Regions from separate parts of the Streptomyces sp. NPDC001204 genome, predicted to be linked through region 1. Evidence: riboswitches for the same ligand, from Rfam matches in the RefSeq annotation. Region 1 holds a riboswitch; the other holds the start of a gene.

Region 1 (15,810 bases):
GCCGAGAGAGAGGGCGTCGATGCCCCACCCGTACGTCCTGCTGTCCGCCGCCGTCTCGCTCGACGGCTACCTGGACGACACAGGACCCGAGCGCCTGCTGCTCTCCAGTCCCGCCGACTTCGACCGGGTCGACGAGGTACGGGCGTCGGCCGACGCGATTTTGATCGGCGCCGGCACCCTGCGGGCCGACAACCCGCGGCTGCTGGTGAACTCGCCGGCGCGGCGGGCCGTCCGCCGCGCCGCCGGGAAGCCGGAGTACCCGCTGAAGGTCGCGGTCAGCGCCTCCGGCGAGCTGGACCCCGGGGCGCCCTTCTGGCACACCGGTGGCGAGAAGGTCCTCTACACGACCGACGAGGGCGCGCTGCGGCTGCGGCGTACGGGCCTGGCCGCCGATGTCGTGCCGCTGGGCGCCGAACTCGGCTGGCCCCGGCTGCTCGAGCACCTGCACGACGTACGCGGGGTGCGCCGGCTCATGGTCGAGGGCGGCGGGACCGTCCACACACAACTGCTCCAGCAGCAGCTCGCGGACGAGGTGCAGCTCGTGCTCGCCCCGCTGTTCGTGGGGGACGCGGACGCGCCCCGGCTGTTCGGGCCCGGGACCTACCAGGGCGGGCGGCTGCGGCTGGTGGAGACGCGGACCATCGAGGACGTCGTCCTCGTGCGCTACGAGCCCACCGCTCCCGGCACCGCCGGCCGCGCCGTGCCCGCGGACCGGCACTGGCTCCGGCTCGCCTGCGAGCTGGCGGCCCAGTGCCCGCCGTCCCGGACCGCGTTCAGCGTGGGCGCCGTGGTGGTCGCCGCCGACGGGACCGAACTCGCCCGCGGGTACTCGCGGGAGGGCGGCGACCCGGTCGTGCACGCGGAGGAGGCGGCGCTGGCCAAGGTCGACCCGGCGGATCCGCGACTGCCGGACGCCACGGTGTACAGCAGCCTGGAGCCGTGCGCCCGCCGCGCCTCCCGGCCGCGTCCGTGCGCCCGGCTGATTCTGGACGCCGGGGTGCGACGGGTGGTGACGGCGTGGCGGGAGCCGGACACGTTCGTCGAGGGCGCCGACGGGACCGGGGTGCTGGCGGCCGGTGGCGCGGACGTCGTCGTGGTGCCGGAGTTCGAGGAGCGGGCCAGGGAGCCGAACCGCCATCTGCTCGGCTGAGCGGGACCTCCCCGTACGCCCGGGAACCGTGTGACGGGCGGTGGGAGGTGAGGTGGGTGCGAGCAGCCTTCCGGATGGCATATACTGGTGTCACAACGGCGCGGGGTGGAGCAGCTCGGTAGCTCGCTGGGCTCATAACCCAGAGGTCGCAGGTTCAAATCCTGTCCCCGCTACTGAAGGCTCAGGGCCGGAATCCGATCAATGGATTCCGGCCCTGAGTGTTTCGCGGACACACGACTCTCCTCCGCGATGCGGGCAACTCGCCCGGTTTTCGGTGGTCATGGACCGTAAGGTCGTGCCGGAAGGTTTAGCGATCAAGTCGAACGGCTTGGAATCCGAGCCCCGAGTCTATTAACGTTCGATAACGCAGCACGGTCGTCCCAGCCGTCACAAGAGGCGGCTCCGTGCGCGCACGCCGAATCCCGCAAGGGAACCGGGGAACCACCAACTTGGGGTGAATCGAGCGTAACCGCCGTGTACGCACGGCTTGTTTACGCGCGTAGGAGACCTTCCCGCTCCGAACCCGTCAGCTAACCCGGTAGGCGAGACGGAAGGAAAGGAGTGCGCCTTCGTGGCGTCCAACCCGCCTGCTCCGGAAGCCCCGTTCGCGCCGAGCCGGCAGCACGGAGAGACCTTCGGCTACGACAGCCGCCGCGCCGGCGAGGGCCCCTGGGAGGAGTGGAACCCCACCGCGGAGACCATCCGTCCCGTGCGCGGCCGGCACCGTGTCGCCAAGCAGCGCGGCGGCGGACTCGCCCGCAGCTCCACCGTTCTCGGTGTCGGCGTCATCGCCGCCGTCGGCGCGGGCGGCATGGCGAGCGCCAACAGCGGCAAGCCGCCGGTGTCCATCTCGCTGCCCGACCTGCCCTCCGTGGGCTCCCTGTTCGACGACTCCTCCAACGCCGACCCCGTGGGCTCGGCGACGGCGCTCAGCGGCGTCGGCGTGTCCGCCGCCGAGGCCGAGGAGGGCACCTCGGACGCCGGCGAGGTGCTGCGCAACCGGATCATGGCGCAGGCCGAGCAGCAGCAGGTCCAGATCGAGGCCAAGGCCCAGGCCGATGCCGAGGCCGCCGTCGCCAAGAAGGCCGCCCAGGAGGCGGCGAAGGCGCGGGAGACGGCCGAGGCCAAGGCCGCCGCCGAGAAGAAGAAGGCGGAGGAGGAGGCCAAGCGGAAGGCCGAGGAGGCCGCGCGGAAGGCCGAGGAGGCCCGGCTGGCCGAACTGGCCAAGCAGTACGCGCTGCCCACCTCCTCGTACACGCTCACCTCCACCTTCGGTCAGGCCGGTTCCATGTGGTCCTCCGGCTACCACACCGGCCTCGACTTCGCCGCGCCCACGGGCACCCTGCTCAAGGCGATCCACACCGGCACCATCACCGAGGCCGGCTGGGCCGGCTCCTACGGCTACCGCACGATCCTCACCCTCGAGGACGGCACCGAGCTGTGGTACTGCCACCAGTCGTCGATCAGCGTCAGCGTCGGCCAGAAGGTCAGCACGGGCGACGTGATCGGCCGTGTGGGCGCCACCGGCAACGTCACCGGGCCCCACCTCCACCTGGAGGTACACCCGGGCGGCGAGTCCACCGGGGTCGACCCGCTGGCGTGGCTGCGCGGCAAGGGCATCACCCCCTGACGAACACGGACCGGTCACACCCTTGACGAGCCTGTGAGACCGGTTTGCGCAACCTTTGCGGCCGGATGCGGCCCAGCCCGGAATGGGCCGCTCCGGCGTGGTTGTTGATGTTGGACATGACTTCTCTACGCAAACTGGGTTCGTCCGATCTCGAGGTCTTCCCGCTCGCCCTCGGCGGCAACGTCTTCGGCTGGACCGCCGACCAGGAGCAGTCCTTCGCCGTCCTCGACGCCTACACGGCCGCCGGAGGCAACTTCGTCGACACCGCCGACTCCTACTCCGCGTGGGTGGAGGGCAACCAGGGCGGCGAGTCCGAGACGATCATCGGCAAGTGGATCAAGGAGCGCGGCAACCGCTCCGACGTCGTCATCGCCACCAAGGTCAGCCAGCACCCCGACTACCGGGGTCTGAGCGCCGCCAACATCAAGGCCGCGGCCGATGCCTCCCTCAGGCGCCTGGGCACGGACCACATCGACCTGTACTACACGCACTTCGACCAGCCGGAAGTCCCCGTCGAGGAGATCATCGGCGCGCTCGACGAGCTGGTCAGGGCGGGCAAGGTGCGGCACATCGCCGCCTCCAACATCTCCGCCGAGCGACTCCAGGAGTCCCTGGACTTCTCCGACCGCGAGGGCCTGGCCCGCTACGTGGCGCTCCAGCCGCACTACAACCTGGTCTCGCGCGACACCTACGAGGGCGGGCTGGAGAACGTCGCCGAGCGGTCCGGCCTGGCCGCCGTTCCGTACTACGCGCTCGCCTCCGGCTTCCTGACCGGCAAGTACCGGCCCGGTGCGACGGTGGACAGCGCGCGGGCGCAGGGCGCGGCCAAGCACCTCGAGACCGAGCGCGGCCACAAGGTCCTCACCGCCCTGGACGAGGTCGCCCGGGCCCATGACGCCGAGGTCGCCACGGTGGCCCTGGCCTGGCTCGCCGCGCAGCCGACGGTGACCGCCCCGATCGCCTCGGCGCGGACGGTGGAACAGCTCCCGGCACTGCTCGGGGTCGCGGAGCTGCGGCTGACGGAGGAGGAGCTCGGGAAGCTGACGCGGGCGTCGGCGTAACTCCCGTCCCCGGGGCCGCTACGGCTGCGTCCGGTACGGGTTGTACGAGGGATACGGCGCCGCCGGTCCGTACGACCCGTACCCCAGCGGCCGCGGGTGCACCTCGTGGACCCCGTACACCCCGTAGCCCGGCCAGGCCGGCGCGGCCATGGGCGTCGCCATCCTGGCCGCGTGGTCCAGCGCCGGCTGCGCCACCTCCCGCCTGCGCCACAGCTCGTGCAGCAGCTCCCGCTCCCGTACGGCGAAGTCGGCGCCGGTCCGCCCCAGACGCCCGCGGTGCCGGAGGAACGCCAGCGAGGTCGCGTACGCCTCGTACTGGGCGACGGTGCGCGCCGCCGTCCTGCCGAGGTGGCGCCGGGCGTGGTCGCGGGCCAGTCTGCGCGCCCGCATGGAGGCCAGGGCGAACGGTTCGGCCGGGGTGAGCCATCCGGCGGCGGTGTACGCGGGCAGCTCCTCGCGCACGGTCCTCAGCTCGCGCTGCCGGGTCCAGACGACCAGCCAGGTCAGCAGCCCGAACGCGGGCACCATGAAGGCGGCGTACACCGCGAAGAAGCCGTACTCGCCGAAGGTCGTCGAGCCGTTCCACAGGGCGTGCATGCCCATCGCGAGCAGCAGCCCGGCCGGCGGCGGCAGCAGGCGGCGCAGGCGGCGGTTCCCGGACATCGCGGCGATGCCGAAGCCGATGCCGGTGAGCACGGTGAACATCGGGTGCGCGAACGGCGACATGATGACGCGGACGAAGAAGGTCGCCGCGGTGACGGAGGCGATGCCCCGGTCACCGGTGAGCTGGTCGGCGCCGAAGGCGTTGCCGAGGTACAGGATGTTCTCGGTGAACGCGAAGCCGGTCGCGGTCACCCCGGCGATGACGACCCCGTCGACGATGCCGGTGAAGTCGCGTCTGCGGAAGAGGAAGACCAGCAGGACGGCGGCGGCCTTCGCGGACTCCTCCACGACCGGCGCTATCACGGTCGCGCCCAGGGTGTCCGCGCTCGCGGGATCGGCGGTCGCCGTGGCGATCCAGTGGGTGGCGAAGCTGTTGGCGACGATCGCGATCAGGGCCGCCGCGCAGGCGCCCCAGGCGAAGGCGAACACCAGGTTCCGCCAGGGGCCGGGCTCGACCCGGTCCAGCCAGCGGAAGGCGGCCGTCAGCAGCGGTACGGGCAGCACCGCGAGCCCGAGCCCGACGAGGAACCCCTCGGTGCCGGTCTGCCGGCGCACCAGGGCGAGGATGACCAGCCCGGAGAGGGCGAGCAGGGTGACGAGGGCGCCGTACCTGACCCATCGCCGCTGCCACCAGTGCGCGTGGCGGGACGTGCCGCCGGGAGCGCCGGGAGGTGTCGGGTACGGGGGGCAGGTGACCACGGCATCGGCCCTCACGAGGTCACCTGGGCACGCGGCGGAAGAGCAGATCGTTCACCACATGACCCTTCTCCAGTCCCTGGCCCTCGAAACGGGTCAGCGGCCGGAAGCCGGGACGTGGCGCGAAACCGCCGTCGGCCCGGGTGTTCTCGAAGTCCGGGTGTGCCGTCAGCACGTCGAGCATCTGCTGCGCGTACGGCTCCCAGTCCGTCGCGCAGTGCACGACCGCCCCGGGCCTGAGCCGGGCGGCGGCCAGCGTCAGGAACTCCGGCTGGATCAGCCGCCGCTTGTGGTGCCGCTTCTTCGGCCAGGGGTCGGGGAAGTAGACGCGCAGCCCGTCGAGGCTGTCGGGGGCGAGCATCTCGCGCAGCAGGATGATGGCGTCGCCGTTGCCGACGCGGACGTTGCCGAGTTTGTGCCGGTCGGCGAGGCTCAGCAGGTTGCCCTGGCCCGGGGTGTGCACGTCGACGGCGAGGATGTTGGTGTCCGGGTCCTCGGCCGCCATCCGGGCGGTGGCCTCGCCCATCCCGAAGCCGATCTCCAGCACGACCGGGCGCGAGTTCCCGAACAGCTCGGCGAGGTCGATCACCCGCTGTCCGTCGATGTCCAGCCCCCAGGCGGGCCACAGCCGCTGCAACGCGTCCGCCTGTCCCGCGGTCACCCGGCTCCGACGCGGCTGGAAGCTGCGGATCCGCCGCTCGAAGTGCGAGCCGGCCGGATCGGCCTTGGGCCCGTCGGGGAAACGCGGCTCCCCCTTGGCCCGGGTGTGCCGCACGGACACGCCGGGCGTGTGCTGGGGCAGCTCACCGGGGGCGGGAGCCTGGGGGGTGTTCAGCGAGTCAGTCACAGTGGGAACGATTTTACGTGGGGCCGGCACGAACCGGCCCTCAAGGCCGACGGGACCCGGCGCGCGCTTCATGTCGACGCGAGGACGGCCAGGGCCCTCCTCGCCACCTCCCGCCCGATCGGCAGCGAGGCGGTCGCCGCGGGACTGGGCGCGTTGAGCACGTGCACCGCCCGGGCACCCTCCCGGATCAGGAAGTCGTCCACCAGCGTGCCGTCGCGCAGGACGGCCTGCGCCCGCACCCCGGCGGCGGCCGGCACCAGGTCCTCCTCCCGTACCCCCGGCATCAGCCGGCGCACCGCCTGCGTGAAGGCGCCCTTCGACACCGACCGCCGCAGCTCCCCGGCCCCGTACCGCCAGTGCCGGCGGGCGATCCGCCACGACCCGGGCCAGGCCAGCGTCCCCGCCAGCTCCCGCGGCCGTACGACCCCCCATCCGTAGCCCTCTCGGGCCAGCGCCGGCACCGCGTTGGGCCCGATGTGCACACCGCCGTCGACCCCGCGGGTGAGATGCACGCCGAGGAAGGGGAACGCCGGGTCGGGCACCGGATACACCAGCCCACGCACCAGCTCCGGCCGCGCCAGCTCGTAGTACTCCCCGCGGAACGGCACGATCCGTACCCCGGGCTCGTCCCCGGTCAGCCGCGCCACCTCGTCGCAGTACAGCCCCGCGCAGTTGACCAGCACGCGCGCGTGGACGACCTCACCGCGCCCCGTCAGGACGGCCACCCCCAGCTCCGGGCGCCGGTCCACCCGCACCACCCGGGCCCCGTACCGGATCTCCGCGCCGGACGCCTCTGCCAGCTGCCGGGCCACCGCCGTGAAGTCGCAGATGCCCGTCGTCCCCACGTGGATCGCGGCCAGTCCGCGGATCTCCGGCTCGTACTCCTCGATCTGCGCGGGGCCCAGCTCGCGCACCGGAATGCCGTTCTCCCGGCCGCGCTGCACCAGCGCGTGCAGCCGGGGCAGCTCCTCCCGCCCGGTCGCCACGATCAGCTTGCCGGTCACCTCGTGCGCGATGCCGTACTCCGCGCAGAACTTGACCAACTCGGCGGCGCCCCCCGCCGCGTACCGCGCCTTCAGCGAACCCGGCCGGTAGTAGATCCCGCTGTGGATCACCCCGCTGTTGCGTCCCGTCTGGTGCCGGGCCGGGCCCTGCTCCTTCTCCAGCACGGTCACGCGCGTGCCCGGCGCGGCGCGCGTGATCGCGTACGCCGTCGACAGGCCGACGATGCCACCTCCGATCACCAGCACGTCGCAGTCGTAAGCGATGTCCGGCCGCACCTGCTCCACCTCCCGCCTCGATAGTGCACTGCGCCACTGACAATGCCCTCGAACCGGCGGGACCGCGCGGCCGGGGTGCCCGGCCTGGCGGGGCTCAGGCCGGGGTCATCAGCAGCGGGCGGGCCCGCTCGCGCAGCTCGACCACGCGCGGCTCGTCGCTGTAGGGCTCGAGCCGGTGCAGGAGGTCCTTGACGTACTCCGTGGTGCGCGCCGAGGAGATCCGCCCGGCGACCTCCACGGCCCGCACGCCCTGCTCGCAGGCCGCGTCGAGATTGCCGGACTCCAGTTCGGCGACGGCCGAGACGACCAGTCTGAGGCCGTGCGAGCGGACGAACTCCTCCGTCGGCTTGGACAGCGCCTGCTCGGTGAAGCGGCGGACCTGGCGGGGTGCCTTCAGGTCCCGGTAGCACTCGGCGGCGTCGGCGGCGAACCGGTCGTAGCCGTAGAAGCCGAGCCAGGACGGGTCGTTGTCCCCGTCGCGGGACCGCTCCAGCCAGCCCTCGGCCGCCTTCAGGGCGGCGCCGGCCGCCTGGGCGTCGCCCGCGCGCGCGTGGGCGCGTGCCTCGACGAGCCGGAAGAAGCTCATGGTGCGGGACGTGGCCAGGCCCCGGTTGCGCTCCAGGGCGGCCTGCGCGAGGTCGACGCCCTCGTCGCCGAAGCCGCGGTAGGTCGCCTGGAGGGACATGGAGGCCAGGACGTAGCCCCCGAGGGGCACGTCGGCGGCGGCACGGGCCAGGCGCAGCGCCTGGATGTAGTAGCGCTGTGCGGCCTCCTGCTGGCCGGTGTCGAAGGCCATCCAGCCCGCGAGCCGGGTCAGTTCGGCCGAGGCGCCGAACAGCGCCCTGCCGACCTCGTCGGAGTACGAGGCGAGCAGCAGCGGCGCCGCCTCCACGCGTAAGCACTCCGGCACCATCGACGAACGCCAGTCGCCGCCTCCGTACTTGGAGTCCCAGCGCCTGGCGTCCTCGGCGGCCTCCCGCAGCTTGCGCACATCGCTGTGGCCGACTTTGATCGGTCCGCCGGAGGCCTCCGCAGGGCCTGCCTCGCGCGCCACCGAACTGTCGGCCGGGGTTATCAGCCAGCGCGAGGCGGGCGTTGCGTATGCGCTCACTGCGAACGATCCGGCGAGCGACTGCCAGATGCCGCCGGAGCCGGCCCGGCGGCCGGCGAGGTCGAGCCGGTACAGCTCCGTCGCCGACTTCACCGCCTGGCCCACGTCCCTGGGGAAGGAGAGGCCCACTTCGGGTGCGGGATCCGCGTCCGCCAGGCCGATCTCGTGGAGCGGCACCGGGCGGCCGAGCTTCTGCCCGATGGCGGCCGCGATGAGGTGCGGCGCCGCACCCTGCGGCACCATCCCCTTCGAAACCCAGCGCGCCACCGAGGTCTTGTCGTAGCGAAGTGTCAACCCGCGCTGGGCGCCGAGGTCGTTGACGCGCCGCGCGAGTCCTGCGTTGCTGATTCCCGCGAGGGCGAGAACGGCGCCGAGCTTTTCGTTCGGCCCGCGTTGCTCCCTGGACATGCGCCACCCCTCGACACAGACGGCTGCCGCGCTGGCATAACCACGCGGCATTCGTAAACCCAGCGTAGTTCGCCGCATCCCAAGCGTTAAGGGGCATTCTTCCGGATGGCGGGATTGTGGCCCGCACTCAAGTGCGGTCCCTGCACGCAGGGTTGCGGCGTGCCCCCGATGTGTGGCCGTGCGCCCGTCCGTGCGCTCTTCTCCGGCCACCGGGGGAGCGGTTCCATGGTCCTGCGTGGGTCGGCCCGCTGTACTGGATCCAGTGGGCTGGGGGACACCGCCGCCTTCATCCCCGCGGGTGGCGGAACGGTCCGGGGGGCGAACTCCGCCTCCCGGACCACGTGTTGTCTGCGCGACGCGCAGAGCGAGTACGGAGCGTGCGCACACGTGTCCCCATGGCGAGGAATTGGCCGAAAATCGATCCCGCTTCCCAGCGCCGACTACGGCTCCCACCACGGCACTTGAGGGCGCGAAGGGTGTTGCGGGGAGCGCATCAGGGGGCGCATTCGAGTCGCGGAAGCCTTGCGCGGTACGGGCGTTCGCCACCACCGCGGCAGGCGCACGGGGGCGTGTGCGGTGCACCGAAGGCGGCTCCGCCTCCCCTCCGGCGCGCCTCCTTCGTGGCAGCATGGTGACCCGGTTCGTTGCGGTGCACTGGTTGCCCACAGGCGGTGGAGGCTTCGATGCGGTGGTTGGTGGGATGGAGCAGCACCGCCGCGGGCGTTGCCGGGCTCGGCTCCGCCGGTGCCACCGGACACGACGGCCAGACCCTGCACCCGGTGGGCTCCCAGCTCCTGTGGGGCGACCCCGACCCGCTGTGGGCGGTCGGCGACTGGCGCCCGGACGAGGTCCGCGTGGTGCAGGCCGACGCCCGGACCAGGATCGCGGTGCTCGGCATCTGCGGGGCCTCCGACGAACAGCTGCGGGTCGGCCTGTTCGCCGCGCGCGGTGGCGCGCTCAGGCATCTGACGGCCTGGCCGGGAAGCTACACCGCCGTCGTGCAGGTGGGCCGCCGCATCACCGTCTGCGGCGATCTCGCCGGAGCCCGCCCGGTGTTCCACACCCCGTGGGCCGGCGGCACGGCGTACGCGACGGCCGCGCTGCCGCTCGCCGACCTCATCGAGGCCAACCTCGACTTCGGGCACCTGGCCGCCCTGCTGGCCGCCCCCGACGTACCGGCCGCGCTGGACGACTCCACGCCCTACGAGGGCGTACGGCGCATCCCGCCGGGGCACGCGCTGATCCTGCGGGCGGGGGCGCGTGAGGTCGCCGGGTACGAGCCGGTCGCCTCGCTCGCGGTGGCCGCACCGCCGGCCGACCCGGACAGCGCGGTCGACGCGGTGCGCGACGCGCTGGTGGAAGCCGTCCGCGCCCGGCTGTCCGCGCCCCGGCACGTGCCCGACGTCGACCCCGGCCCGGTGCCCGGCATGGGCCCCGCCGAGCGCCGCGCGGCCCGCGGGATGCCGGTGCCGGGCATCGGGGCAGACCTGTCCGGCGGACCGGCCTCGGGAACGCTCGCGCTGCTGGCCGCCGGCCTTCCGGGCCGGCCGGGCACCCTCCTGGGCCACGGCACGGGAGCGGGGGAGCGCCTGCTCGCGGTCACCTTCAACGATCTGACGGCCGACGGGCGCGAGGCCGAACTGGAACGCGCCGGGACGCTCGCGGCCAACCCCCGCCTGCACCACGTCGTGGTGACCGGCGGCGAGGACGTGCTGCCCTACGCCGAGCTGGACGGCCCCCTCACCGACGAGCCCGGCCCGTCCCTGGTCGCGGCGGCACGGCACCGCGCACGGCTCGCGGCGGGCAGCGCGGACCACTTCACCGGCCACGGCGCCCGGCAGGTCCTGGACGCCCACCCGGCGCGCCTGGCCGACCTGCTGATGGACCGCAAGCGCCGCCACCTGGTCCGCCCCGTCGCCGCGCTCGCCAAGGCCGACGGATCGGTCATGGTCCCCGCGCGCGTGTACGGCGCGGCGCGGCGGCTGGCGCGGACGCCCTACCGCGCGGGACTCGACGCGCTCGCCGAACGGCTGATGCACCGCCGCTTCGACGAGCCCGGGGGCACCGTCGGGGCGTCGCTGGCCGCACTCACCTGGGCGAGACCCGGGCCGGCGGCCCGGTGGCTGACCGGAGAGGCACTGGCTGAAGTATCGGTTCGCCTGCAAGGGACGACGATCCGCTCGGGGGTGGGGCCCGGGCAGCGGCCGGGCGACTACCGCGCGCGTGCCGCCCTCGCCCGGCAGGCGGCGGACCTGCGGGTGCTGGAGCAGGCGGCCGAGGTCCGCTCCCAGCGGCTGCACACACCCTTCTTGGACAACCAGGTCGTCCGTGCCTGCCGGGCCCTGCCGGAGGCCCTGCGGGTGCAGCCGGGCGCCCGTGCGGTGATCCTGCGCACGGTCCTCCAGGGCGCCGGGGTGGGTGACCTGCCACCCGGCTGGGGCGCCCCCTCGCACGCCTCGGCCGCGGCGGCGTCCCGCACCGGCCTGCGCGTGGCCGTGAACGACCTGGTGGACCTGTTCGCCACCCCCCTGCTCGCCGAGGCCGGCCTGGTGGAGGCCCGTGTGGTCCGCAAGGCCCTGCGCACGGCGGCGCAGGGCGCGCCGCTGCCGCTGGACGGCCTGGCGGAGCTGGTGTCCCTGGAGCTGTGGCTGCGGCGCCTGCTGTCCCGCCGCGGCACCTGCTGGACCGGCACACCCGCGCGTGCCCGCGCGGTACCGGCGGGCATCGCCCCGCAGCGGGGCGCGCTGGCCTCCGGCGGCCGGCCGAGCCCTAGCGGCAGGTGAACCCGGACTCGGCCCAGTCCGCGAGGGCCACGGTGTCGAAGGCGCTGTGCGGCTCGACGACCAGCCGTACGGTCCGGTGGCCGGCGAGGCTCACATGGACCGGGACGGCCGGGTCACCGCCCGCGATCGTCCCCGAGTTCCACACCCGGACGCCGTCGGCGTACACCGAGAAGGAGACCCGGCCGAGCCCGGCCGTCAGATCGTCGACACCGACCACGGCGTCGTAGGCGGAGCACTCCCGGTTGAGGTCGATGGTGACGGAGGACTCGCCGTGCACGGTCACCCCGTGCGCGTACCGCTTGCCGGCGATCGACAGGCTGTGGCGCTGCCACACCCAACTGCTGGCGCCGAGCCGCATCTCGGGGCGGGTGCCGTCTCCGGTGATGTCGTACTTCAGCTCGTTCCACGGGTAGACCACCGGCGCGGGCGGAGGAGTCGGCGCCGGTGGGGGAGTCGGCGTGGGGGTGGGCGCGGGCTCCTTGGTCGGGGCGGGCGTCGGCGACGGTGACGGCTCGGGTGCCGGTGTGGAGACGGCGGCGGGGGGCTGCGTCGCCGCGGTGGGAGGCACCGGAGGCTTGGCGCTCGGTGTCGGCTTCGGTGCGGGCCTCGGCGGCTCGGGCACCGGCTTCGGAGCCGGCCTCGGCGGCTCCGGCGTCGCGGCCGGTGCGGCCGGTGCGGGTGCAGGAGGGGGCGTCGGTGTCGGCGGCTGCGGCTCGACGACCGGGACGGACGCGACGGGCCGCGCCTCCGGCTTCCCGACCGGGGCCTCCCGGCCGACCAGCGCGAGCGCGACCGCCGCCGCGGCGGCCACGGCGACCACACCGGCCGCGATCCCCGCCTTGATCGGCGCGCCCAGCCCCTCCGAAGCCGCCGTGCCCCCGCCACCGGAGGCACCCCCGGACGCGGTACTCGCGGCCCCCGCCGCGCCCGCAGCGCCCGCGCCGCCGGCGACGATGCCCAGCGCCTTGGCGTACCCGGCGGCGCCGAACCAGCCGATGACGGCGACCGGGACCACGGCGGGGATGCCGCCGGCGACCTCCGCGATCTGAGTGGCCGCCAGCCGGCACCTGGCGCACTCCTCCAGGTGCTTGCGCAGCCCCCGCTCGGCACGGGTGCGCAGCTTGCCGCGGGCGTAGCCGCCGAGTTGGTCGGCGTACCGGGCGCACTCCCCGTCGGCGGAGAGGGCGGCACTGACATGTGCCTGGAGGTAGGCCTGCCGCAGACCCTCCCGGGCCCGGCTGGCCAGCACCCGCGTGCCGTTGGCGTCCAGCCCGAAGAGCGTGGCGACCGCGCTCGGCGACTCGTCCTCGACCTCCGTGTGCCACAGCACGGCCTGCCACCGCTCGGGCAGCGAGCGGAAGGCCCGCATGGCCATCGACTGCTCGGCCTCGTGCATCGCGCGCACGTCGGCGCCGAGGTCCAGGCCCGCTCCGAAGGAGCCGGTGGACACGGCGCCCTCCGACAGCTCCGCGGCCCGCCCCGCCTGCGCCGCGAACACCGAGAAGTCGTCGACCAGTTGCTCGCGCCGGGCGGTGCTGATCCACCGCGCGGCGACCCGCCGGACGGTGGTGAGCAGATAGGCGCGTACGGCGTGCTCGGGGCCGGAGCCGCCGCGCACCGCCTGGAGCACCCGGGCGAACACCTCGGCGGTCAGGTCGTCGGCCGTGTGGGAGTCCCGGCAGCACGTGCGCGCGTACCGGCGTACGGCGTCGGCGTGGCGCCGGTACAGCTCCTCGTACGCGCTGCCGTCGCCCGCACGCACCCGCCCGACCAGCTCGGCGTCCGACGGCGGCAGGTCCGCCGAGAGCGCAGGCTCCGCCGCGGACGGCGGCTCGCTCGCCTCGAGCCGCTCGCGCTGCGCCGGTACGCCGCCGTGTGCCGGGGAGCCGCCCTGGACCGGTACGCCGACCCGTGCCGGGGGGCCTCCCTTGGCCCGCCCGGTGCCGCGCGGAACCCCGGACGGTCCGCCCTGGGCCGGCACCTGCGGAGAATCCGGCCCGGCCGTCCGCGACCCGCCGTCACCGACGCCGTCATCACGCCCGTCAACGCTCATCGCGCAAACGCCCCCGTAGCCGGCCAGACCCTCCCGATCACCGGGTCAGACTGCCACACCGACCGCCGCCGGGCCCCGGCGGCAGGGATCCTCCACCCGTCCGTGGGGCCCGGTCGCAGCCGGGTACCGTCCTCACCCGCAAGAGGGCGGCCCGCCGGACACGTCTCACGCGAGGGACACGGCTCACGCGGGCCGCGAGCGCAACCCCTCCAGCAGGATGTCCAGCAGCCGGGCCGAAGCAGCCGCCTGCTGCGCCGCGTCCGGCAGCGAGGGCGCCGCCGTCGCGATGACCAGCAGCACGTCCGACACCGACACGTCCGGCCGCAGTTCGCCCGCCGCGCGCGCCCGCTCCACGAGCCGGCCCACGACCTCCAGCAGCGCCGCCGCCCCCGCGTCGTCCTCCACCGCGCCGGACTTGAGCGCCGCCCCGTCGGCCACGAGCCTGAGCTCCCCGGAGCCCGGCTGGGCGCGCTGCTGCGGCACCCGGGGGTCGGCCCGGTCCTCGGTGACAGAGACCCGCAGCACCTGCGGCGGCAGCAGCCGCCCGGCGCCGGAGGCCACCGACGTCCGCAGGAAGCGGGAGAGCGCCGACCACGGCTCGTCCTCCTGGCCGAGCGCGGCCCGCGCCTGGTCGGCCAGCCGGGAGGTCTCCTCCTCGGCTATCCGCCGCACCAGGACGTCCTTGCTCGGGAAACGCCGGTACACCGTGCCGACGCCGACCCGGGCGCGCCGCGCCACGTCCTCCATCGGCGCGCCGTACCCCAGTTCGCCGAAGACCTCGCGGGCCGCCCGCAGCACGTGCTCGAGGTTGCGCTGTGCGTCCACGCGCAGCGGCGCCGTGCGGCCCGTCCGGGGCTCGTCCCCGTGCGCGTTGCCCGCCGCAGCGCCCATCGCCCCGCCACCGGGTGCCATGGCGGACGCGGTGGACCAATGAGTGCCCTGAATGTGCATATGTGATCCCCCGGTAATGACGTCTCCCCCCGGAGACTCTCCCCGTCCCTGATTCCGGAGTGCGCGGAACGGGATCACGCACGATCGGGCCCGCCCCCGAGAGCCGGTGGTACTCGGCGGGCTCGCTCGGATCACATCCCCCACACCCCGTCGACACACGAACATAGTTGAGAGGGAGTCAATTCAGAAGGGGCAGGTTCCGCACGGAGCGCCCCCCGATCGGAGTACGAGCCGCATACGTCCGTATTGCACCCCCTTCCGTCCCCCGGCGAACACCCACTGACCTGCGTCCTTTCCTCGCACGTCGACAATTCGGCCAACCCCGCGCCGCTCCGGCCGACGGTCACACAATTCGTCGGGGCTGTGGACAAACGAGAGCGTCGGGTGCGTCATGGGATGGTGAAGGAACGTGCGCGCATTCTCGTTGTCGGCGGCGGCTACGTCGGGATGTACACGGCCCTGCGCCTGCAGCGGCGGATGAAACAGGAGCTCAGTCGGGGCGAGGCGGAGATCACGGTGGTCACGCCCGATCCCTATATGACGTATCAGCCCTTCCTGCCCGAGGCCGCGGCCGGCGCGATCTCCCCCCGGCACGTCGTCGTCCCGCTGCGCCGCGTTCTCGACCGGTGCCGCATCATCGTCGGCGAGGCCACCTCCATCGACCACGCGCACCGCACCGCGACCCTCACCACCCTCGCCACGGAGGAGACCGGGGGCACCGAGAAGCTGACGTACGACGAACTCGTCCTCGCCCCGGGATCCGTCTCGCGCACCCTGCCCATCCCCGGCCTGATCGACTACGGCATCGGCTTCAAGACCGTCGAAGAGGCCATCGGCCTGCGCAACCACGTCATCGAGCAGATGGACATCGCCTCCTCCACCCGCGATCCCGCGATCCGCGACGCGGCCCTCACCTTCGTCTTCGTCGGCGGCGGGTACGCGGGCGTGGAGGCGCTCGGCGAACTGGAGGACATGGCCCGCTACGCCGCCCGCTACTACCACAACGTCAAGCCCGAGGACATGAAGTGGATCCTCGTCGAGGCCTCGGACCGCATCCTGCCCGAGGTCGGCGAGGAGATGGGCCGCTACACGGTCACCGAACTGCGGCGCCGCAACATCCAGGTCCTCCTGCGGACGCGCCTCGAATCGTGCGCCGACCGGATCGCCGTCCTCAGCG
Region 2 (15,810 bases), on a different contig from region 1:
GAGGTCGGCGCGGTGCCGCAGGTGCGGGGCGGTGGCCTTCAGGGCGACGGGGTAGCCGAGGGCGCGGGCGGCTTCCGCGGCGGCGTCGGGCGTGGGGGCGGGCAGGGCCCGGCGCACGTGGATGCCGTACCGGCCGAGCAGCTCGCAGGTCTCCTCCGTACCGAGCGTGAGGCCCTGCCCGCGCTCGAGCAGTCCGCCGATGAAGGCGGCGGCGCCCTTCTCGTCGATGTCCTCGTACTCCGGCACCTTCCCCGGCTCCGCGGCCTCCCGCCGCCACTGGCCGTACCGGACCGCTTCGGCGAGGGCCCGCACGGCGCGCTCGGCGGCGGGATAGGCGGTGATCAGCCGCGGCCCGGTGGGGGCCGGCCCGGAACCGGCACCGCCCGCCGTCACGCCCGCGGGGTCTACGCTCCCGGCCGCGCCCCTTTCAGGCGCGTCGGGGAACGGCCTCCGGGGGCCGGGCTGCGGGCCCGTGGCGGAAGCTTGGCCCGGTCCCGGTGCCTGGCCCGGGCGAGAGGTATGGCCGGGAGCCGATGCCGGCGCCGGGCCGGGGGCGTGGCCAGGAACGGAGGCGTGGCCAGGAGCGCCGGTGTGCCCCTGGCCGGGGGCGTAAGCCGGACCCGGGGCGTGACCCGGACCTCGCCCGGGTCCTGTGCACGCCTTCGGACCGGTGCCGGTCTCCGGGTTCGGGTCGGCCGGGGAAGCCCCGCCCGCACCAGCGGGGGAAGCCCCGACCGCCTGGTGACCCGGACCCGCCGGGGCGGATCGGGGTGTCGTGGGAGGGGGCAGCAGCGGGGTCGCCCCCGGGTGGGGGCCCGGGCCGGGTGGCGGGGCCGTGCTGGTGGCGGCGGAGAGGGCTTCCGCCAGACCGCCGAACTCGACGTGCACGACCAGGACCGGCTTGCCGGGGAACTCCTGCGCGGCCGAGCGCAGTGCCTCGGCCAGGGCCGAGTCCTCGGCGGCCCCCTCCCCCAGCGCCGGTATCAGCGTGACGACCACCGCGTCGGCGGTCTCGTCGGCGAGCGCCCGGGACAGCGCGATCCGGAAGTCCTCCGCCGACGCCGCCGTCGTCAGGTCCCGCGGCGGCTGGGGGCGCAGCCCCTCCGCGAGGCAGCGGTCGTAGGTCAGCACTCCCAGCGACTCGGAGTTGCCGAGGATCGCCACCCGCGGCCCCGGCGGCAGCGGCTGCCGGGCGAGCAGCAGGCCGGTGTCGACCAGTTCGGTGATGGTGTCGACCCGGATCACGCCGGCCTGCCGCAGCAGCGCGGACACCGTCGCGTGCGGCAGCCGCGTCGCCCGTACCGCGTGCCCCTGCGGGGCGGAGCCCGCGCTCTGCACCACGACCAGCGGCTTCACCGCCGCCGTACGCCGGGCCAGGCGGGTGAACTTGCGCGGGTTGCCGATGGACTCCAGGTACATCAGGGCGACGTCGGTGTCGGGGTCGTCGTACCAGAACTGCATGACGTCGTTGCCGGAGACGTCCGCCCTGTTGCCGGCCGACACGAAGGTCGACACGCCCGTGACCCCGGTGACCCCGCCACCGCGCCGGTGCAGCCGGGACAGCAGCGCGATGCCGATGGCCCCGGACTGGGCGAACAGCCCGATGCGGCCGGGCCGGGGCAGCTCGGGGGCGAGCGAGGCGTTCAGACGGACGTCCGGCGAGGTGTTGATGATCCCGAAGGTGTTGGGCCCGATGATCCGCATGCCGTACGTGCGCGCCTGCCGCACGAGGGCGCGCTGCCGCTCACGTCCCTCGGGGCCGCTCTCCGCGTAGCCCGCGGAGATCACGACGAGCCCCTGCACCCCGTGCTCGCCGCACTCGGTGACCGCGTCCGGGACGCGCTCTGCCGGCACGGCGACGACGGCGAGGTCCACGGGCCCGTCGATGTCCCGCACCGAGCGGTGGGCGGGCACCCCGTCGATCTCCTGGCAGTCCTCGCCGAAGGCCCGGTTCACGGCGTGGAGCCGGCCCGTGAACCCGGCGTCGCGGATGTTGTCGAGGATGCTGCGGCCCACGCCGCCGCGCGAGCGGCCCACTCCGATGACGGCGACCGAGCCGGGCGCCAGGAGCCGCCGTACCGACCGCCCCTCGGCCCGCTGCTCCCGTGCGCGCTGCACGGCCAGCGAGCGGTCGGTCGGCTCGATGTCGAACTCCAGGTGTACGACGCCGTCCTCGAAGCTGCGCTTCTGGATGTACCCGGCGTCCGTGAACACCTTGATCATCTTGGTGTTGGCCGGAAGCACCTCGGCGGTGAAGCGCCGGATGCCGCGCTCACGGGCGACGGCCGCGATGTGCTCCAGGAGCGCGGAGGCGACCCCGCGTCCCTGGTGGGCGTCCTGCACCAGGAAGGCGACCTCGGCCTCGTCGGAGGGCGCCGAGGCGGGCATGCCGTCCGCGCCGATGCGGTCGTAGCGTACGGTGGCGATGAACTCGCCGCCGACCGTGGCCGCGAGTCCCACCCGATCCACGAAGTCGTGGTGCGTGAAGCGGTGGACGTCCTTCGCGGAGAGGCGCGGGTAGGGCGCGAAGAAGCGGTAATACTTGGATTCGTCCGACACCTGTTCGTAGAAGCTGACCAGACGGCCGGCGTCATCGGCGGTGATGGGGCGGATCCGTGCGGTGCCGCCGTCGCGCAGTACCACGTCGGCCTCCCAGTGGGCGGGGTACTCGTGCCGGTCCGGCGAGGTCTGCATGGGGCCCAGCGTACGGCTCGCGTCCGGCACCGGCGCGAGGCAGTCTGTGGAGGACACACGTCGGACCGAGGCCGCGGTCCGACGCCCCCCGGAGCGGCGCACACCCCCGCTCCGGGCTCGCTTCACGTGTGGAAAACTGGTCTAGACAACCCTGATCACCCGAAGGGCAGCAACACATGGCTGAGCGCCGCGTCAACGTCGGCTGGGCCGAGGGCCTCCACGCCCGCCCCGCCTCCATCTTCGTCCGGGCCGCCACGGCCGCAGGCATCCCCGTGACGATCGCCAAGGCCGACGGGACGCCCGTCAACGCGGCCTCCATGCTGGCCGTGCTCGGCCTCGGCGCCGAGGGCGGCGAAGAGGTCGTCCTGGCCTCCGACGCCGACGGCGCGGACGCCGCGCTGGACCGGCTGGCCAAGCTGGTCGCCGAGGGTCTCGGGGAGCTTCCCGAGACCGTCTGACCGGCAGGACCGGTCCAGCGCCGAAGCCGTGCCGCCCGGATCGGGTGGCACGGCTTCGGCGTGCCCGGCGGGGCCCCGGAACACCGGAACACCGGAACGGAACACGGAGGGGGACACCGGAAGCCCCGGCTCGGGAGCCGGGGCTTCGGGAGTGTCGCGTGGCGCGCCGGGCGGTGCGCCGGCGCGGCGGGTCAGACGTTGACGCCGTGCTTGCGGAGGTAGGCCACGGGGTCGACGTCGGAGCCGTAGTCCGGGGACGTACGGGCCTCGAAGTGCAGGTGCGGTCCGGTGACGTTGCCGGTCGCGCCGGACAGGCCGATCCGCTGGCCCGGGACGACCTGCTGGCCCACCGAGACCCCGATGGACGACAGGTGCCCGTACTGGGTGTACATGCCGTCGGCCATCCTGATCACGACCTGGTTGCCGTACGCCCCGCCCCAGCCGGTCTCGACGACGGTGCCGATGCCGACCGCGTGGACGGTGGTGCCGCTCGCGGCGTGGAAGTCGATGCCGGTGTGGGCGCCGGAGGACCACAGGGAGCCGCCGGTGCGGTAGCCGGTCGATATGTACGAGTCGAGGATCGGCGTCACGAAGGCGTTGAGACGCTCGCGCTCCGCCTCGCGGGCGGCGCGCGCCTTGGCCTCGCGCTCCTCCGCGGCCTTCTTGCGCGCGGCCTCCTCGGCCTGCTTGCGCGCGGCGGCCCTGTGCTGGGCGACGGCCTGGGCGTCGATCTTCTCGGCGACACTGTCGCCGATGGTGACGACCGGGGTGAGGCCGGTGTCCTCGGGGGCGGGGGCCTCCGCGGCGAGGGCCGGGGCGGCGAGGGTGCCGATGACGCCGGTGGTGGCCAGGGCCGCGACGCCCGCCGCGCGGGCGGTGGTGCGGTGCATCCGGCTCGGCCGGCGGTGCTTCCCGGCGGCGCGGGTGAACGCCATGGAGACGTGGGTCCTTTCCTTCCCTGTCGCCTACCGGGTTAGCTGACGGGTTCGGAGCAGGAAGGTCTCCTACGGCCCCCTCGCGGCGTGCGCGGGTGTCCGATTCACCCCAGGGACGGTGGGTCCCCGGCTCCCCTGGCTCACGCCGTACGGGGACTCGGCGATGACTGTCCGGTGCCGCGGACGCGGCGCACTGCCCGACGAACAGCCGGACCGACGCTAAACGGGGCCGCTTTCAATTCCCAAACGGATCAGAAGTTTTGTAGCGCATACCACAGGGCAGACAGGCAACCTCCCCCTCAATTCGGACATCGTGGGGCCCTGGTGACGCTTCGGTCACCAGGGCCCCACGTGCGCGTGTGCCGTTCGTCGCGCGTGCGACGGCGGCGGCAACGAGGTGCTACCGCTACTCGGCCGCGACGACGGTGACCCGGCCGGCGCCCAGGGCCTCGACCGGCTCCCTGATCTGCGCCGCGTCACCGACGAGGACCGTCACCAGCCGGTCCACCGGGAACGCGTTGACGACGGCCGCGGTCGCCTCCACCGTGCCGGTCGCGGCGAGCTGCTGATAGAGCGTCGCCTGGTAGTCGTCGGGCAGGTGCTGCTCGACCTGGTCGGCGAGCGTGCCGGCCACGGCGGCGGCCGTCTCGTACTTCAGCGGCGCCACGCCGACGAGGTTCTGCACGGCGACGTCCCGCTCGGCGTCGGTGAGACCCTCGGCGGCGAGCTTGCGCAGCACCGTGAACAGGTCGTCCAGGGCCGGGCCGGTGTTCGGGGTGTCGACCGAGCCGCTGATGGCGAGCATCGCGGCGCCCGACCCGTCGGGGGCCGAGCGCAGCACCTGGCCGAACGCCCGCACCCCGTAGGTGTATCCCTTCTCCTCGCGCAGGACGCGGTCCAGGCGGGAGGTGAGGGTGCCGCCGAGGCAGTAGGTGCCGAGCACCTGGGCGGCCCACACGCGGTCGTGCCGGTCGGGGCCGATCCGGCCGATGAGCAGCTGCGTCTGCACGGCGCCGGGCCGGTCCACGATGACCACGCGGCCGGTGTCGTCGGCGGTCACCGGCGGCACGGGCCGCGGCTTGGCGGGCGAACCGGTCCAGGCGCCCAGGGTCCGGCCCAGCAGCTCGTCGAGGTCGACGCCGGTGAGGTCGCCGACGACCACGGCGGTGGCCGTGGCCGGGCGCACGTGCCGGGCGTAGAAGGAGCGGACGGCCGCGGAGTCGATGGTGACGACCGTCTCCTCGGTGCCCTGGCGCGGACGCGACATGCGCGAGCCGGCCGGGAAGAGCTCCTTGGACAGCTCCTTGGCGGCGCGGCGGGCCGGGTTGGCCAGCTCGTGCGGGATCTCGTCGAGCCGGTTGCGCACCAGCCGCTCGACCTCGGAGTCGGCGAACGCGGGCGCCCTGAGGGCGTCGGACAGCAGGCCGAGGCCCTTGGCCAGACGGGAGGCCGGGACCTCCAGGCTCAGCCGTACGCCGGGGTGGTCGGCGTGCGAGTCGAGGGTGGCGCCCGCGCGTTCCAGCTCGGCGGCGAACTCCTCGGCGGAGTGCTTGTCGGTGCCCTCGGAGAAGGCCCGCGCCATAATCGTGGCGACGCCGTCCAGGCCGGCCGGCTCCGCCTCCAGGGGCGCGTCCAGCAGCACCTCCACGGCGACGACCTGCTGGCCGGGGCGGTGACAGCGCAGCACCGTCAGGCCGTTGTCCAGCGTCCCGCGCTCGGGCGCGGGGAACGCCCACGGCTTGGCCGCGCCGGCCCGGGGCTGGGGGTGGAACTCCATCGTGGCGAGCTCGGTCACTTCGCCGCCTCCTCGGTCTCGTCGGTGGCCGCGGCGTCCGCGTCCCGGTCGTCGTCCTGCACGTCGGCGGCGGTCGGCTCGTAGACGAGCACCGCGCGGTTGTCGGGGCGCAGGCGGGACTTGGCGGCCTCCTGGACCTCCTCGGGCGTCACCTCCAGGACGCGCTTGACCGCGGTCAGGGCGAGTTGCGGGTCGCCGAACAGGACTGCGTAGCGGCACAGTTCGTCGGCGCGGCCGGCGACAGTGCCGAGACGGTCCAGCCACTCGCGCTCCAGTTGGGCCTGGGCGCGCTCCATCTCCTCGGCCGTCGGGCCCTGTTCGGCGAACCGGGCGAGCTCCTCGTCGATGGCCGACTCGATGACGGGGACCTCGACGTCGCCGGAGGTCTTCACGTCCAGCCAGCCCAAGGAGGGCGCGCCGGCCAGCCGCAGCAGTCCGAAGCCGGCCGCGACGGCCGTACGGTCGCGGCGCACCAGCCGGTTGTAGAGCCGGGAGGACTCGCCGCCGCCGAGGATGGTGAGCGCCAGGTCGGCCGCGTCGCACGCGCGCGTGCCGTCGTGCGGGAGCCGGTAGGCGGCCATCAGGGCGCGGGCCGGGACCTCCTCCTCGACGACCTCGCGCAGCTGCCCGCCGATGACCTCGGGCAGGGAGCCGTCGCGGGGCTCGGGCTTGCCGTCGTGGGACGAGATGGAGCCGAAGTACTTCTCGATCCAGGCGAGCGTCTGCTGCGGGTCGATGTCACCGACGACCGACAGGACGGCGTTGTTGGGCGCGTAGTACGTGCGGAAGAACGCGCGCGCGTCCTCCAGGGTGGCCGCGTCCAGGTCCGCCATCGACCCGATCGGCGTGTGGTGGTACGGGTGGCCCTCCGGGTAGGCGAGGGCGGTCAGCCGCTCGAAGGCGGTGCCGTAGGGGACGTTGTCGTAGCGCTGGCGGCGCTCGTTCTTGACGACGTCCCGCTGGTTCTCCATGGACTCGTCGTCCAGCGCGGCGAGCAGGGAGCCCATGCGGTCGGCCTCCAGCCAGAGGGCGAGCTCCAGCTGGTGGGCGGGCATGGTCTCGAAGTAGTTGGTGCGCTCGAAGCTGGTGGTGCCGTTGAGCGAGCCGCCCGCGCCCTGCACCAGCTCGAAGTGGCCGTTGCCCTTGACCTGGGCGGAGCCCTGGAACATCAGGTGCTCGAAAAGGTGAGCCAGGCCTGTACGCCCCTTGACCTCGTGGCGCGAGCCGACGTCGTACCAGAGGCACACCGCCGCGACCGGGGTCAGGTGGTCCTCGGAGAGCACCACGCGCAGGCCGTTGGCCAGGCGGTGCTCGGTCGCTGTCAGGCCGCCGGAGTCTGCCTCGGCTGCGGCCGTGTGACCCATGGGCATGTACGTCCCTTCGATCGCGGTGGCGGTCTGCGAACCGCCCTTTTCCTACCGGTCCTGCCACTGTATGCAAGCGTGCGGATCCCTGGCGAAGTTCCCACGACCCGTACGCCGAGAGCGAGACGGAAAGCCACGCGCCACGGCGGCGGGGCAGCGGAGTAGGACGTGAAGGGGCTTCGCACGCGCCACAGAAGCACCACCGACCTCAGGAACCACGGGACGGACAAGCGCGCGGCAGCCGACGGCGGGAGGGCGCCACGGCGGCGGGACGGGATGGCGGAACGGCCCTGTGGGGACGGGGCGTGGTCCGCGTTGTCGGTCGCGCGGTCCACAATGGTCCGCGTCAGATCCCGTCACGCTTCAGCAAGGAGCCGGCAGCGATGGCCCGCCGCAGCACGAAGACCCCGCCGCCCGACGACTCGTACGAGGAGAGGATCCTCGACATCGACGTCGTCGACGAGATGCAGGGCTCCTTCCTCGAGTACGCGTACTCGGTCATCTACTCCCGCGCCCTGCCGGACGCCCGGGACGGACTCAAGCCGGTGCACCGCCGCATCGTCTACCAGATGAACGAGATGGGGCTTCGTCCCGACCGCGGCTACGTGAAGTGCGCGCGCGTCGTCGGCGAGGTCATGGGCAAGCTGCACCCGCACGGCGACGCGTCGATCTACGACGCCCTGGTGCGCCTGACCCAGCCCTTCTCGATGCGTGTCCCGCTCGTCGACGGCCACGGCAACTTCGGCTCGCTGGGCAACGACGACCCGCCGGCCGCCATGCGGTACACCGAGTGCCGGATGGCCGAGGCCACGAGTCTGATGACGGAGTCCATCGACGAGGACACCGTCGACTTCTCCCCCAACTACGACGGCCAGGAGCAGGAGCCGGTGGCCCTGCCGGCCGCCTTCCCGAACCTGCTGGTGAACGGCTCCTCGGGCATCGCCGTCGGCATGGCCACGAACATGCCCCCGCACAACCTCAACGAGGTCATCGCGGCCGCCCGCCACCTGATCCGCCACCCCAACGCGGACCTGGAGGCCCTGATGCGGCACGTCCCGGGTCCGGACCTGCCCACCGGCGGCCGGATCGTCGGCCTGTCCGGGATCAGGGACGCCTACGAGAGCGGCCGCGGCACCTTCAAGATCCGCGCGACGGTCTCGGTGGAGACCGTGACGGCGCGCCGCAAGGGGCTGGTCGTCACCGAGCTGCCCTTCTCCGTGGGCCCGGAGAAGGTGATCGCCAAGATCAAGGACCTGGTCGGTTCCAAGAAGGTCCAGGGGATCGCCGACGTCAAGGACCTCACCGACCGCGAGCACGGACTGCGCCTGGTCATCGAGATCAAGAACGGCTTCGTGCCGGAGGCCGTCCTGGAGCAGCTCTACAAGCTGACGCCGATGGAGGAGTCCTTCGGCATCAACAACGTCGCCCTGGTCGACGGCCAGCCCCTCACGCTCGGCCTGAAGGAGCTGCTGGAGGTCTACCTCGACCACCGCTTCGACGTCGTACGGCGCCGCAGCGAGTACCGCCGGACCAAGCGGCGCGACCGGCTGCACCTGGTCGAGGGCCTGCTCACCGCGCTGGTCGACATCGACGAGGTCATCCGTCTGATCCGCTCCAGCGACAACTCCGCGCAGGCCAAGGAGCGCCTGATGCGGCGCTTCTCGCTGAGCGAGGTGCAGACGCAGTACATCCTCGACACCCCGCTGCGCCGTCTGACCAGGTTCGACCGCATCGAGCTGGAGGCGGAGAAGGACAAGCTCGTCGCGGAGATCGAGGAGCTGACCCGGATCCTGGAGTCCGACGCGGAGCTGCGCAAGCTGGTCTCTGCCGAACTGGCCGCGGTCGCCAAGAAGTTCGGCACTCCGCGGCGCACGATGCTGCTGGAGGCGAGCGACACCCCGACCGCCGTGGTGCCGTTGCAGGTGGCGGACGACCCGTGCCGCGTCGTGCTGTCCTCGACCGGCCTGATGGCCCGCACGGCGAACGGCGACCCGTTCGCGCGGGGCCGGGACGGCAAGCGGCAGAAGCACGACGTGATCGTCTCGGCGGTCCCGGCGACCGCCCGGGGCGAGGTGGGCGTGGTGACGTCAGGGGGCCGCCTGCTCCGCGTGAACGTCGTCGACCTGCCGCAGTTGCCGGAGACGACGTCGGCGCCGAACCTCGCCGGCGGCGCGCCGCTGGCGGAGTTCGTCTCCCTGGAGGACGACGAGACCGCGGTCTGCCTGACCACGCTGGACGAGTCGTCGCCGGGCCTGGCGCTCGGCACCGAACAGGGCGTCGTCAAGCGGGTCGTCCCCGACTACCCCTCCAACAAGGAGGAGTTGGAGGTCGTCACGCTCAAGGAGGGTGACCGGATCGTCGGCGCCGCCGAGCTGCGCACCGGCGAGGAGGACCTGGTCTTCATCACGGACGACGCCCAGCTCCTGCGCTACCAGGCCTCCCAGGTCCGCCCGCAGGGCCGCGCGGCCGGCGGCATGGCCGGCATCAAGCTCGCGGAGGGCGCCAAGGTCATCTCGTTCACGGCCGTCGATCCGGCCGCGGACGCGATCGTCTTCACCGTGGCTGGCTCGCGCGGCACGCTGGACGACTCCGTGCAGACGACGGGCAAGGCCACGCCGTTCGACCAGTACCCGCGCAAGGGCCGCGCCACCGGCGGCGTGCGCTGCCAGCGATTCCTGAAGGGCGAGGACTGCCTGGCCTTCGCGTGGGCGGGTCCCACCCCGGTCCTGGCCGCCCAGAAGAACGGCAGCCCGGCCGAACTCCCGGAGATCGACCCGCGCCGTGACGGCTCGGGCGTGTCGCTGCCGAAGACGGTGGCGGTGGCCGCCGGGCCCGTTTAGACCGGCAGTTCCGCAGGGTCCGGGTCCGGGTCCGGGAGGTCCGGGTCCTCGGGGTGGTGTCCCTCGGGATCCCGCACGTAGCGCAGGACGCCCCACATGCCGTGCTCGTCGGCGTGCGGGGCGTCCTGCTTGCACGCCTCCAGTTCCTTGCCGAGGGCGCCCGCGTCGATGCCGGAACCGATGAGCACGAGCTGGGTGAGGCGGGGCCCGCCGTCCGGCCAGCGCTCGGGGTAGAAGCGCAGGAAACGCCCGACGGCGTGCACGGCGTAGCGGTTGCGCGCGTCGTACGGGCCGAAGCCGACGTATCCCTTGATCCGGTAGAGCCCGTCGGGGCGGCTGTCCAGGAACCGCATCAGCCGGCGGGGATCGAGCGGCACGTCGGAGACGAAGGAGAGGCTGTCGTAGCCGGCGTGCAGATGCCCGGCGTGGTGGCCGTGGGCGTCGTCCGCCTCGGGCACGTCCAGGTCGTCGAAGGAGAGCTGCCCCACCCGCTCCTCGCTCGGCCGGCAGTCGAAGAGGAACTCGGGGTCCACCCTGCCGTACGAGGCAGGGACGACGGCGGCCCCGTCGGCCAGGGACCGTACGAGTCCGAGCACCTCCTCGCCGTCGGCGGCCCGGTCGGTCTTGTTGACCACGACGAGGTCGGCGAGCGCCAGATGCCGGTCGATCTCGGGATGCCTCGCGCGGGTGTCGCCGAACTCGGCGGCGTCGACGACCTCGACGAGCCCGCCGTAGACGACCCTGGGGTTCTCGCTCGCCAGCACCATGCGGACGAGTTCCTGGGGTTCGGCCAGTCCGCTGGCCTCGATGACGACGACGTCGATACCGGCGGCCGGGCTCGTCAACCGGTCGAGGTACACGTCGAGTTCACTGGCGTCGACCGCGCAGCACAGGCACCCGTTGCCGAGGGAGACGGTGGAGTCACCGAGGGCGCCCGCGACCGCCATGGCGTCGATCTCGACGGCCCCGAAGTCGTTGACGATCGCGCCGATGCGGCTGCCGCCGCCGCGGTGCAGCAGATGGTTGAGGAGCGTGGTCTTCCCCGAGCCGAGAAATCCGGCGAGCACCACGACCGGGATCTGCGCCGCGCTGCGACTCGGACTCGGGTAACGGCTCGGCTGACTCACCGTGCGACCTCTCTCACGCCGACGCGTGCACCGGCTCAGGGCCCGGCGCACGTACGAGGATGGAATGCCGACCAAGGATACGAGCCGTGCGCATCACGGCTGCCGGAACCGCCGCCCGGCGACTTCCGGAGGAGAACACTCCGACGACTGGAACTCGATCCGGCTCGAGTCAGGTTAGGCTCACCTGTGTGAGTACGTGCTCGACCGCCTCCAGGCAGCTCGACGAGCCGATGGCCGCCACCGCGGCCACGGCGACGACATGGCTGCTGCTGGAACAGCCCGGCCCCTGGGGTGCCAAGGCGCTCACTTCGAGTCACCTGGACCCCGCGCTCGGGCGTGCGCTGGAGCGCGCGGCGCGGGGCACCGGCGTCCGGATCGCGCTCATCCGCCGACCGGGGCGGCACGCCGACCGCCGCACCCAGTCCGTACGGCATGTGTACGCGGCACACACCGTCCCGGGGAACGTATGGCTGCGCAGCGCCATGACCGCCGACCCGGAGCACCTGCTGGACCTCGACTTCGCCGCCCTGGGCAAGGGTGACCACCACACCTTCGACGCCGCGCTCCAGGGCGGGCCCCACACAGGCGATCCGCTCGCGCTGGTGTGCACCAACGGCAAGCGGGACCAGTGCTGCGCCCTGCTCGGCCGCCCCCTCGCGGCCGAACTCGCCGCCTCCGGGGTCCAGGACGTCTGGGAGGTCACCCACCTGGGCGGCCACCGCTTCTCGCCGACCCTGCTCGTGCTGCCGTTCGGATACGCCTACGGCCGGGCCGAGGCCCACGCCGTCAAGGAGGTCCTGCACAGCGTGGGCGAGGGCCGGGTGGTCCTCGACGGCTGCCGGGGCCGCACGGCCTGGGAACGGCCCGGACAGGCCGCGGAACTGGCGGTGAGGGAGACGGCGGGCGAGTACCGGGCGGACGCGCTGAGCGTCGTGCGCACCGACGACGTGCCCACCGACGGCCCGGCGCCGTGCTGGGAGGTCACCGTCGCCCATACCGACGGACGCCGCTGGCACGTGACCGTGGCCCAGGGGGCCGCCCTGCCGCCGCACCCGGAGAGCTGCGGCGCCTCGCTGCTGGGCGGGCCGACGCGCATGGAGGTGGTCGCCGTCCGCGAGTCGGCGACCGCGCGGCTGGCCGGCTGACCGCTCACCGCTGACGGCTCACGGCTCACGGCTCACGGCTCACCGTCCGGGCCGTCCGCTGAGGCGCATGGCGGGAGATCCGCACCACACCCCGGGAGCACACCGCGCACCCCGACGTACTGTCATGGTCATGAGCGTCTCTCCTCCCGCACGCCGCCGGCGGCTGGGCCTGCCGCGACGCGTGTTCTCGCAGGTGCTGTTGATGCAGCTGGCGATCGCCGCCGGAGTCGCCGTGCTCGCGACCGGCCTGTTCCTCGCGCCGCTGGGCCACCAGCTGGACGATCAGGCGATGCGCCGGGCCCTCGCCATCGCCGAGGCCACCGCCGAGAACCGGCAGATCGCACGGGACCTCCAGCGCACCGCACCGAGCGTCGACGGTCCCGTGCAGCAGGAGGCGGAGCGGATCCGGAAGGCGACCGGCGCCGAGTACGTCGTGGTGATGGACACGCGGGGAACGCGCTGGTCGCACACGGATCCCGAGCAGGTCGGCAAGCACGTGTCGACGGAGCCCTGGACGGCCCTGGCCGGCCGGAAGGTCATGGAGATCGACACCGGCACGCTGGGGCGCTCGGCACGCGGCAAGGTCCCCCTGTACGACGCCGGCCACCACATCGTGGGCGCGGTGTCGGTCGGCATCGCCTACGACAGCGTGCGGGCCAAGCTGATCGACGCCATACCGGGCCTGTTCGCCTACGCCGGCGGCGCCCTGGCCGCGGGCGCGCTGGCCGCGTGGCTGATCTCCCGTCGGGTCCAGCGGCAGACGAGGGACCTGGCCTTCTCGGACATCGCGGCCCTGCTCGCCGAGCGCGAGGCCATGCTGCACGGCATCCGGGAGGGGGTCGTGGCCCTGGACCGCGGCGGGCGGATCCGGCTGCTCAACGACGAGGCACAGCGGCTGCTCGGCCTCGGCGACGAGGCGGTCGGCCGGTCGCTCGACGAGGCGCTCGGGGAGGGCCGTACGACCGACGTCCTGGCCGGGCGGGTGACGGGCACGGACCTGCTCACCGTGCGCGGGCAGCGCGTCCTGGTCGCCAACCGGATGCCGACCGACGACGGGGGTGCCGTCGCCACCCTGCGGGACCGCACCGAGCTGGAGGAGCTGGGCCGGGAGCTGGACTCGACACGCGGCCTGATCGACGCCCTGCGCGCCCAGGACCACGAGCACGCCAACCGCATGCACACGCTGCTCGGGCTGCTGGAGCTGGAGATGTACGACGACGCCGTGGAGTTCGTCGGAGAGGTGGTCGGCGACCACCGGGCCACCGCCGAGCAGGTCACCGAGAAGATCCAGGACCCGCTGATCGCCGCCCTGCTCGTCGGCAAGGCGACCGTCGCGGCCGAGCGCGGGGTCGCGCTGTGGCTGTCGGACCGCACGCACCTGCCGGACCGGGTCGTCGACCCCAGGGGGCTGGTGACGATCGTCGGCAACCTGGTCGACAACGCGCTCGACGCCGTCGCGGCGACCCCACACGCGCGCGTGGAGGTCGAACTGCGCGCGGAGGCACGTACCGCCGTGCTCCGGGTGCGCGACACCGGGCCCGGGGTCCCGGCGGGCCGGCGCGACCTGATCTTCACGGAGGGGTGGTCCACCAAACAGCCGCCGGCGCACGGCAGGCGCGGTATCGGTCTGTCCCTGGTGCGCAGGCTCGCCGAGCGGCAGGGCGGAACCGTGGCGGTGGGCGAGGCCCACGGCGGCGGCGCGGAGTTCACGGTCGTACTGCCCGAGGCGCTGGCCGAGGCGGAGCCGGCACCCGTCCTCGGCGCCGCCGGGACCGGCGCGCACGAGGAGGAGCGGTGATCGAGGTCCTGATCGTGGACGACGACCTCCGGGTCGCGCGGGTCAACGCCGCCTATGTGGAGAAGGTGCCGGGCTTCCACGTCGCCGGTGAGGCGCACAGCGCGGCCGAGGCGCTGCACCGGCTCGATACGCTGCCGCGGCTCGACCTGGTCCTCATGGATCACTGCCTGCCCGACGACACGGGCCTGTCGGTCGTACGGGAGATGCGCAGCCGCGGCCTCCGTACCGACGTGATCATGGTGACGGCGGCCCGGGACGTGTCGACCGTGCAGGCGGCGATGCGGCACGGTGCGCTGCAGTACCTGATCAAGCCGTTCACCTTCGCCGGGCTGCGGTCCAGACTGGAGGCGTACGCGGCGCTGCGCCGTGTCCTGGACGGTGGCGGCGAGGCCGAACAGGCCGAGGTCGACCGGCTCTTCGGGGCGCTGTCGGCGGCGCCGGAACCCGGGCTGCCCAAGGGGCACTCCCCCGCCACCACCGATCTCGTCCGCCGGACCCTGATGCGGGCCGACGGGCCCCTGTCGGCCCAGGAGGTCGCCGAGCGGACCGGGGTGAGCCGGCAGACCGCCCAGCGCTGTCTGAAGTTCCTGGAGCGCACCGGGCGGGCCAGGCTGACGCTGAAGTACGGCGGCGCGGGCCGCCCGGAACACCGTTACGTGTGGGCGGCCCGCGCCTGAGGCCACGGCTCGGGGGGAGGGGAAGAGGCCGTGCCCCCCGTGCATACGGATGTCAGCCCGCGGCCTTCTCAACGAACTCGGTGGTGAACGTCTTGCTCAGGTCCACGTCGGCGTTCTGGATGTTGGGGTTGAACGCCTTGAGCACCTTCTCCACGGTCTCCGGGCCGTTCTGAGGCATGACGCCGTCGGTGGTGAACATCGGCAGCGTGCTCTTGATCGCCTCCGCGTAGAGCGCCTTGTTGCCCTGGGAGTAGTCGGCGGGCATCTTGGCGGCGATCTCGTCGGCGCTGTGGGTGGACATCCACTTGAGCGTCTTGACGAACGCGTTGGCCAGCTTCTGGACGGTCTCCTTGTGGCCGTTGACCCAGTCCGTCTGCATGTACAGGCTGGACGACGGGTACGGGCCGCCGAGCGCCTCCTGCGAACCCTCGGGCGTCCGCATGTCGACGAGGACCTTGCCCGCCTTCTTGTCCAGGATCGTCGCGACGGTCGGATCGGTCGTCATGCCGCCGTCGATGGAGCCCTTCTCGAGCGCGGCGATGAAGGTCGGTCCCGCGCCGACGGCGACCGGGCTGAACTCGCTGACCGCCACACCGTTCTTGACCGCCAGGTACTTGGTGAGGAAGTCGGTGGAGGAGCCGAGGCCGGTGACACCGAGCTTCTTGCCCTTGAAGTCCTTCGGCGACTTGATCTTGTCCGCCGCCTTGTTGGAGACGACCTCCACCTCGCCGGGCGCGTGCGAGAACTGCACCACGGACTCGACGTACTTGCCCTTGGTCTGGAGGTCCAGGGTGTGGTCGTAGAAGCCGACGGCGCCCTGGACCTGGCCGGAGACGAGCGCCGTCTCGGCCTGGACGCCGGCGGGCTCGCTCAGCAGCTCGACGTCCAGGCCCTCGTCGGCGAAGTAGCCGAGGCGCTGGGTGAGCATCGCGGGCATGTAGATGACCTTGTCCAGGCCACCCACCATGATCTTGACG

Evidence for each region. A riboswitch is a leader RNA that binds a small molecule or an ion and turns the genes downstream of it on or off. The one in region 1 is predicted to bind cyclic di-AMP.
Region 2: another riboswitch for cyclic di-AMP. It lies ahead of ACWC91_RS09295 (M23 family metallopeptidase); the one in region 1 lies ahead of ACWC91_RS30335 (M23 family metallopeptidase).

What each region holds. Positions count from the first base shown of each region.
Region 1 covers NZ_JBSFJL010000028.1:4,983-20,792, reverse strand. The annotation lists gene ACWC91_RS30345 (dihydrofolate reductase family protein) at 20-1,150, shown strand; tRNA gene ACWC91_RS30340 (tRNA-Met) at 1,250-1,323, shown strand; cyclic di-AMP (ydaO/yuaA leader) riboswitch at 1,554-1,710, shown strand; gene ACWC91_RS30335 (M23 family metallopeptidase) at 1,722-2,780, shown strand; gene ACWC91_RS30330 (aldo/keto reductase) at 2,897-3,841, shown strand; gene ACWC91_RS30325 (PrsW family intramembrane metalloprotease) at 3,860-5,203, opposite strand; gene trmB (tRNA (guanosine(46)-N7)-methyltransferase TrmB) at 5,223-6,047, opposite strand; gene lhgO (L-2-hydroxyglutarate oxidase) at 6,116-7,336, opposite strand; gene ACWC91_RS30310 (MFS transporter) at 7,422-8,846, opposite strand; gene ACWC91_RS30305 (asparagine synthase-related protein) at 9,530-11,629, shown strand; gene ACWC91_RS30300 (sigma-70 family RNA polymerase sigma factor) at 11,616-13,682, opposite strand; gene ACWC91_RS30295 (TetR/AcrR family transcriptional regulator) at 13,866-14,633, opposite strand; gene ACWC91_RS30290 (NAD(P)/FAD-dependent oxidoreductase) at 15,030-15,810, shown strand, end outside.
Region 2 covers NZ_JBSFJL010000005.1:101,615-117,424, reverse strand. The annotation lists gene ACWC91_RS09305 (bifunctional acetate--CoA ligase family protein/GNAT family N-acetyltransferase) at 1-2,694, opposite strand, end outside; gene ACWC91_RS09300 (HPr family phosphocarrier protein) at 2,871-3,152, shown strand; gene ACWC91_RS09295 (M23 family metallopeptidase) at 3,344-4,087, opposite strand; cyclic di-AMP (ydaO/yuaA leader) riboswitch at 4,100-4,260, opposite strand; gene ACWC91_RS09290 (M16 family metallopeptidase) at 4,494-5,882, opposite strand; gene ACWC91_RS09285 (M16 family metallopeptidase) at 5,879-7,252, opposite strand; gene ACWC91_RS09280 (DNA gyrase/topoisomerase IV subunit A) at 7,630-10,086, shown strand; gene ACWC91_RS09275 (CobW family GTP-binding protein) at 10,083-11,213, opposite strand; gene ACWC91_RS09270 (sucrase ferredoxin) at 11,402-12,358, shown strand; gene ACWC91_RS09265 (sensor histidine kinase) at 12,489-14,156, shown strand; gene ACWC91_RS09260 (response regulator) at 14,153-14,833, shown strand; gene ACWC91_RS09255 (ABC transporter substrate-binding protein) at 14,886-15,810, opposite strand, start outside.